Alkalinema sp. FACHB-956: one gene and its partner. The protein of the gene in region 1 binds, or shares a complex with, the protein of each later gene. Links are inferred from orthologs where the notes say so. Each region holds a gene or a part of one and is shown in the gene's direction. Other genes may lie near its edges.

Region 1 (4,029 bases):
GGAAGCAGTGAAGTTGCGATCGCGGGCAAGAGCGGAACGGCGGAGGATTTTGGTAAAGGATCCCACACCTGGTTTGGAGCCTATGCCCCAGCGGATAAGCCGGAAATTGTCGTCGTTGCCTTTGGTGAATATTCCGGTGGTGGAGGTGGATCACTCATGGGTCCCAAGGCGCGCCAGGTGCTAGAAACCTACTTCACCCTGAAAAAGAATCCCAACGCAAAAGTGGGTGCCAATGCTCAGCCCAGTCCCACGGCTGAGGCCACACCGGAAGCGACAAGATAGGGAGAAGCGACAAGATAGGGAGCTGTTAGGCGGAGGCGCTTTCCCCCGAATCCGATCCGCCCGCAAAGACAGCATCTGAAAACATGCGATCGGGCCAAGGATGAAACGGCCAAGCATAAACAAGCAGAAGGGCGCAGAACCTGCGCCCTTCGCTCTCATGAACAAGTCATGAATCGAGGTTCGATCTTATATTCGATCTTATAGGGGATGAGCCAACAGATCGGGGAAGAAACGATTGAACTCAATCAGAATCCCTGCGGTTACTGTCAACAACAGCATGAGCAGGACAGGTGCGGTAGACAAATAACGTGCCATGAACAAGCCTCCAAAAAGCAAGATTTTAGTTGAATGACTATCGAGGAGAAACAGTGATTTCTGACTCGGCTGCAAACATCTTGCCCGTGGAGATTTCGCCGAAGGCAACTAGGGGCCAAGCAAAGCCACCCAGCATAAACTTCAGCGCCAGAGGCACATCAATGACCACTTCCTTAACTTCGGGGTTTTCGCCTTTCTTGATCGCTTGCAGATAGCTACGACCAGCCCAGCCGATCCAGCCTGCAATGTAGAGGAAGAGAATACCCGGAATAATGAAGTCACCAGCATGGGAAGGGTTATCCACAATCAAGTGGGGAAGCCCTTCTTCACCGCAGAGTAAACCTGCTTTGGTGTACTGGTCAAAACGGCGTTGAGCCGTGGGGCTAGCCGATGCTTTCATCCGCTGAGCGAAGGCAGCAGATTCACTGCAAGGAGTGAGATTATCGTAGATGGCGTGGGCGGGTGCGGTGGAAACGAAACCGAACCACAGCGCGATAGCCAAAACGAAAGCACACAATCGTCGCATGGAGTTGTTTCCCTTTAACTTAGAGATTGCAAAGTTTCTTGAACAAAAAGGATTGAACTTTTTGCGTAGGTATGAGGACTGATTGAGTTGAGTCAGGTATCCCCTACGCTTGCCCCAGAAGGGTTTAAGCTAAGAGAGAATACCAGTTCCCACCCAAAAGTTACCAGCAAATGGCAACGGTTATAGCAATTGAAACAAGTTGTGACGAAACTGCGGTAGCGATCGTTAAGAATCGTCAAGTTTTGGCCAGTGTCGTCGCCTCCCAAATCGAGACCCATCGCCAATATGGGGGGGTGGTGCCGGAGGTGGCTTCGCGCCAGCACGTGGAGGGGGTAAACCTGGCGATCGATCAAGCCCTAGAGGCTGCAAAGCTTGACTGGACTGGGATTGACGCTGTGGCAGGCACCTGTGCGCCCGGTTTGATTGGGGCGTTATTGGTGGGATTGACTGCGGCTAAAACGCTTGCTCTGGTGCATGACAAACCTTTTTTGGGGGTGCACCATCTGGAAGGCCATATCTATGCGTCCTACCTCAGTGAACCTAGCTTGCAACCGCCGTTTCTGTGCTTGTTGGTTTCCGGGGGGCACACCAGTCTGATCTACGTGAAAGACTGTGGGCAGTATGAAGTCCTGGGGCAGACGCGGGATGATGCAGCGGGGGAAGCCTTCGATAAAGTTGCGCGATTGCTCAAACTGGGCTACCCCGGTGGGCCGATTATCGATCGCCTTGCAACGGAGGGCAATCCCAAAGCGTTCCCACTCCCAGAAGGGCAGGTGTCCTTACCCCAGGGGGGCTTCCATCCCTACGATTCCAGCTTTAGTGGCCTCAAGACAGCGGTGTTGCGCCTGACGCAAAAATTAGAAGCCAGTGGGGATCCGTTGCCAATTCCCGATCTCGCGGCCAGTTTCCAGGCCACCGTTGCCCGCGCCCTAACGAAACGGGCGATCGCCTGTGCCTTGGATTATGGGCTGACGACGATCGCGGTGGGCGGAGGTGTGGCGGCCAATCGCGGCCTGCGGCAACAGTTACAGGCAGCCGCCGAACCCCACGGGATCCGCGTACTCTTTCCCCCGATGAAGTTCTGTACTGACAATGCGGCGATGATTGCCTGTGCAGCGGCAGAACATTTCGATCGGGGCCATCGATCGGCCCTTACCCTGAATGCCCAATCCCGCCTACCCATCTCGCAAGTCATGGATCTCTATCACGGACAGGACTCGTTCACTAGCCATGTTGAGTGCTCTAACGTTTAGCGTTCTAACGTTGAGTCTCTTAACGTTTAGTTCTCCAATGTGAGCTTCCATTCTCCCGTTTGGGGATTCCACAGGGGTTCATCGGTTTCTCCCACGATGAACGGCCCCCAATAGCGCTGGGATCCGTCCTGGGCAAAGGCCACTAAGATATCGCCTTTTTTCAATTGAATGGCGCGCCCCGGTAAGGCGACGACTAAACCGCGATCGCTGCCTTCTCCCGGTGCAAAATCCCAGTGGGCAGGCGGTTCATAGCGGACTGAGGCGGTGGATTTGTCCCCCGTTTTATCGCCACTCATTTTGTCTGCTTTAAATCGAAGGGCAATGCGCACAGGATGCTCTGACTGATTGCTAATGCGGAGATTGCCCCGTTGCGCTGGGGCGAGGGGGGCCGTGGCGTCTCCTGTTGCAGTTCCTGTCGAGGTTCCTGAAGTGGGGATCGTATCTGCTTTGGCAGGGTTGGACACGGATTGGATGGCTGAGGGGTCGCGGGGGGCTGAGTCTACAGGAATGACTGGAACCTGACTACCGGTCACAATTTCAGCTTCTCGATTGAGGCGTCCCAACCAAAAACTCCCAATACTCACCACTAATGCCGCACTGCCCGCGATCGCGATCGCCTGCAATAGACCCACCTTGCGCCCTTGAATTAGTTGCCCCATCACCTTTCCCCCGTGTGCTCTCTTTTAGGTATAACAAGTCATTTACGGATTTGTGGCATTAGAATTTCCTGTAAAATCATTCCTCTCTTTAAGTCTTCTCCTTAAGCAAGTTCCTATGCAAGATACTCGCCTCAATCGCCTATTTGGGAATGCCAGTGGCCAGATGGAGCAATGGTTTCGCAATCCTTGGCGGCGCATCTCCTTGCTGCTGATGTGCCTACTGCTAGGCTTCTTTTTAGGAACCGCTGTTTCTACTACCGCTGGTCAGGCAGCAGAGTATGACATCTGGGTCGCAGCCATTTTAGTTCTGCTGACCGAGTTGACGAGTCGAGCGGTTTACACTCGCAAGGCTCAATGGCGCAGAAGTTTGCTGGCAGACTGTGTCAATGGCCTCAGAATCGGCTTTACCTACAGCCTGTTTGTTGAAGCGCTTAAATTGGGCAGTTGATCCCCTAGGGAGCCTGTTTTTGGCAATTTAATGGTCTTCCTCCAGGATGCCCTGAGACGGGGATCTAGGTTTCAGATCAGTTTGCCTTCGATCGGTGCTGTAGGGTGGCTTGCCAAATCAGCCCCAGCCCAATTAAACCCAAGCCCACGAACCAAATTTGCCACTCCACCCAAAACGCCAAAAAGACGCAGGCTGCTAACCCAAACCCAGCGGTCCAGCGGGGATACTGCCGAACTGAGGCGGGTAAGCGCAATGCCGCTAGATTGGTAATAGCGTAGTAGCCCAAGACACTAAAGGCACTGAAGGACCAAGTGGTCTTTACGTTGCCTAGTAGTACTAGCAAGGCGACGATTCCCCCCATGGCTAGGACTGCAAGCGTGGGAGTGGTGCGATCGGCATTGAGTTGGGCCAGTGTGATCGGCATATCGCCCCGCCGTGCCATAGCCAGCAGCACTCGTGAAAGCCCCAGTAGGAGATTGAGTAACACTCCTAGCATGGCTGCGATCGCGCCGATCCCTAAAACCATTTCGCTTCCCCAGACCGGAA
Region 2 (3,477 bases), on another replicon or contig:
TACTGCGGGGCTTGAAGCTGTCGAGTACCAATGTGACCGCGATCGTTACCGTAGCGGACGATGGTGGATCCTCTGGACGGTTACGGCGGGAAATTGGAGTCTTGCCACCGGGGGATATTCGCAACTGCCTAGCAGCCCTGGCGGATGAAGAAAAGCTGATGACTGAACTATTTCAATACCGGTTTAAGGCCGGGGATGGCTTAACCGGGCATAGTTTTGGCAATCTTTTCCTGACGGCCATGAGCGAAGTGACGGGAGATTTGGAGCGGGCGGTTGCGGCCAGTTCCAAGGTTCTAGCAATCAAAGGGGAAGTGCTGCCTGCCACCTTGAGTGATGTTTGCCTCTGGGCAGAAATGGAAGATGGACGGCGGATTGAAGGCGAATCCAATATTCCTGAAGCGGGTGGCAAAATCGTTAATATTGGCTGTACGCCGGCCAACCCTCCAGCACTCCCCAAGGCGATCGCGGCGATTCACGAAGCGGATTACATCATCATTGGCCCCGGCAGTCTCTACACCAGCATTATTCCGAATCTTCTCGTTCCGGAAATTGCTGAAGCGATCGCCCAACGCCAAGTCCCCTGTGTTTACATCTGTAACGTCATGACCCAACCGGGGGAAACCGATGACTTCACCGTAGCCGATCATATTCGCGCGATCGATCGGGTTTGCGGTCAACCGCTGTTTGATGCAGTTCTCGTCCAGCGTCGTCCACCGTCCGCCAAGGCGATCGCCCACTATGCCAAGGAAAACTCCTATCCTGTCGTGTTGGACAGTGAAGCAGTAGGACAACTGGGTCGGCGTATCATTCGGGCAGACGTGATTGACGAGGATCCGGATACGGGGTGGGTTCGCCACAATCCCCAGCAATTAGCAGGGGTGCTGCTCCGGTGGTACGAGCGGCAAAATCGGGCGCTGTATGCCCAGGAAAGCCGTGAGGATATGGTCAGAAGCTACCACCGAGAAGGATAACGCTGAAAAGCATAAACGCCGCAAAGGATCGTGAATGAGTCGAGATAATTTAGATCAAAATCAACCACTGTCCCAACTAGCTACCTCCCATCAGCCCGTTTCCAGGGAACGGTTCCAAGGCAACCAACAGCGAGGGGAAATCTTGAATTCGACCGATCGCGTGTGCACCTCACAACTCACCCTGAATCTCGCCAATGCCGCCGCGACGCACGATTTTGGCGTGTATCTCGGCCAGCACCTTCCTACGAGCACCGTGATTTTGCTAGAGGGTGACTTAGGGGCTGGCAAAACGAGCCTTGTGCAAGGGATCGGTCAAGGTTTGGGGATTGAGGAGACGATCGACAGTCCCACATTTACTCTGATTAACGAATATTTTAGTGGTCGTTTACCCCTCTACCACTTGGATCTTTACCGCCTTGCCCCCGAAGAAACGGCGGATCTATACCTAGAAACCTATTGGGACGGCAGCGAAGCTGAACCGGGCATTATGGCGATCGAATGGTGCGATCGATTGCCCTACAAGCCCGATCGCTACTTATTGCTTCAGTTGACCTACCCGGAAGCGACTCAAGGCATTGAAACTGAGGGGCGTCAAGTGACCCTCACCGCGATCGGGGGATTGACCCTAGCGGATTTTGGGCTTGAGTTGGGGTAGATCTTTGGGGTAGACCTGTAGAGAGTCTAGAGACGGGACGCGATCGTTGGAGTGAATGCTGACTGGTTAGCAGGAATGGCGGAAATCGGTGCGGGAGCCATCATGTCCGCAGGCAGAAAAATTCGAGCACTCACCGCCACTAAGGCGAGGCCAAAGACTAAGACAACAATCAGCGGCGCAATGTATTGACGGAAGAAAGCCATAGCTGTCAGGGTGATGTGTTAACTTTTCTAAACTTTATCCTATTCTCTATCCGATTTGTTGATTGTCCTGAGGCGTTAGGATTCGTCCCCGGTTTGCTGTGCCGTCCCCTGCCATGGGGCAAAAATCGGCAGCAGTAACAGCCCCGGCAACGCCGCCACAATGGTCATTAAAAAGAAGCTACTCCAACCCAGGGCATTGGCCCAAGCACCTGCCGGAGAGGCTAAAAGGTCGCGACTGACCGCCATCAAACTAGAGAGTAGGGCGAATTGAGTAGCAGAGAATTGGGGATTACACAACGTCATCATGAAGCCCAAAAAGCCTGCTGTACCTAACCCGCCACAGAAGTTTTCCACCACGATCGCGGCTAACAATCCAGCATCCGTTTGGCCCACGCCCACCTGTACGCCATTGGTCAATGTTGGAATCCAAACTAACAGCCCACTTTTTCCAAAGGTTGCTAGGAGCCAATAGGCCAGGTTGCTCGCAGCCTGCAAGACTCCAAACACCCACAGGGACTTATTCACCCCAATTTTGCTAAAAACGGCTCCCCCGAAGATCGTTCCCGCGATCGTGGCAAAGATGCCGAGAATTCCTTGAATAATGCCAATTTCGCCCTGTTGATAACCAGCACTGAGCAAAAACGGAACAGCCATGGAGTTCAGCAAGGCATCTCCGTAGCGGTAAAGCACAACAAAGCCAAGCGCCGCCACTGCACTCTGCCAGCCCATGCGGCGAAAGAATTCCTGGAACGGCTGCACGATCGCCGCCTGCATACTGGTCGGTTTAGCGAACTGTTTCGGTTCCGGAGCCAGCAGCGTTGCAACAATCCCAATACTCATTAACCCCGCCACCAGCCAGTAGACCTGCTGCCATGACCAATGCTGGGGATTTTTGGGATCGGCGATCGCTAGGGCTATGCCCCCCGCAATCACCAACGCAATCCGATAGCCTGTCACGAAAAAAGCCGCCCCACTGCCCATTTCCGACACCTTCAACACATCCGTTCGATAGGCATCGGCGCTGATATCCTGGGTCGCACTGAGAAAGGCCACGAGTAAGGCAAGCTGGAAGAAGGGACTGGGAAGAATCGTAATCAAAGCCTGCCAAAATTCGCACAACCCTTGGAACGAAGAAGCTGCGCAGGTGTTGCTGGAGTGAATCGTGAGTTGGGCCAGTTGGCTAGGACTTTGACTACCTAGGACGACAATCGCGACCACTAGGGCAATTTGAGCCAATAGTAGCCAGCCCCGTCGCCGACCCAGTAGCGGAGGAATGTAGCGATCGAGCAAGGGAGCCCAAAAGACCTTGAGGGAATAGGGAAGCGCCGCCAACCCAAATAGACCAATCACGGTGGCGGAAACCCCATTGGTGGTGAGCCATGCCTGCAATGCCCGCCCGGTGCCCGTTAACAAAAAGGGTAGGCCCCCAGCAAACCCCAGCAGGGAAAGAACCCCCATTTTACGAAGGTGGGTGAAGCGACGGGATGACTCAACCGAACTCACAGCAGTCCCTCAAATAGCGAAATTAAGCGATCGGTATTGCACGATCGTTCCTGCCATCATGCCACACCGATCGCCCGAAAAATCGTTATGGCTGCTGTTCGAGATGGAACCCCAGCCGAAGGTTGAATGATCGCCAATTTAGAAT

The links. The genes of interacting proteins can lie anywhere in the genome.
Region 2: the proteins of tsaD (region 1) and tsaE are in contact, whole or in part, in a crystal structure (PDB 6N9A), measured with the Thermotoga maritima proteins. The link is inferred for Alkalinema sp. FACHB-956 from one-to-one orthologs. Residues at the interface, in WP_004082750.1 of Thermotoga maritima: Cys10, Asp11, Arg49, His50, Leu82, Gly84, Gly135, Gly136, Glu154, Thr155, Leu156, Asp157, Asp158, Ser159, Glu162, Asp165, Lys166, Arg169, Leu170, Tyr175, Lys213, Thr214, Leu217, Tyr218, Gln221, Arg222, Asn324; in WP_004082108.1 of Thermotoga maritima: Leu37, Gly38, Lys46, Lys57, Val59, Lys60, Ser61, Thr63, Phe64, Thr65, Leu66, Met67, Val69, Pro71, Tyr82, Arg83, Leu84, Asp86, Asp88, Phe89, Asp93, Ile128, Asp130, Glu131, Arg134.

What each region holds. Positions count from the first base shown.
Region 1 is NZ_JACJRC010000003.1:313,255-317,283, forward strand. Bases 482-3,334 are described here. They hold tsaD (tRNA (adenosine(37)-N6)-threonylcarbamoyltransferase complex transferase subunit TsaD), read left to right. Parts: upstream 482-1,293; coding sequence 1,294-2,376; downstream 2,377-3,334. Other genes in these bases: psaJ (photosystem I reaction center subunit IX), read right to left, coding at 482-597; H6G21_RS06465 (Photosystem I reaction center subunit III), read right to left, coding at 635-1,123; H6G21_RS06475 (hypothetical protein), read right to left, coding at 2,403-3,035; H6G21_RS06480 (DUF565 domain-containing protein), read left to right, coding at 3,151-3,334. Also shown: mrdA (penicillin-binding protein 2), read left to right, coding at 1-282; more of psaJ, read right to left, coding at 481-481; more of H6G21_RS06480, read left to right, coding at 3,335-3,483; H6G21_RS06485 (APC family permease), read right to left, coding at 3,560-4,029.
Region 2 is NZ_JACJRC010000021.1:19,745-23,221, forward strand. Bases 1-2,889 are described here. They hold tsaE (tRNA (adenosine(37)-N6)-threonylcarbamoyltransferase complex ATPase subunit type 1 TsaE), read left to right. Parts: upstream 1-1,152; coding sequence 1,153-1,626; downstream 1,627-2,889. Other genes in these bases: H6G21_RS18945 (gluconeogenesis factor YvcK family protein), read left to right, coding at 1-971; H6G21_RS18955 (hypothetical protein), read right to left, coding at 1,653-1,829; H6G21_RS18960 (MFS transporter), read right to left, coding at 1,905-2,889. In the rest of the region: more of H6G21_RS18960, read right to left, coding at 2,890-3,287. UniProt on the Escherichia coli protein: Required for the formation of a threonylcarbamoyl group on adenosine at position 37 (t(6)A37) in tRNAs that read codons beginning with adenine.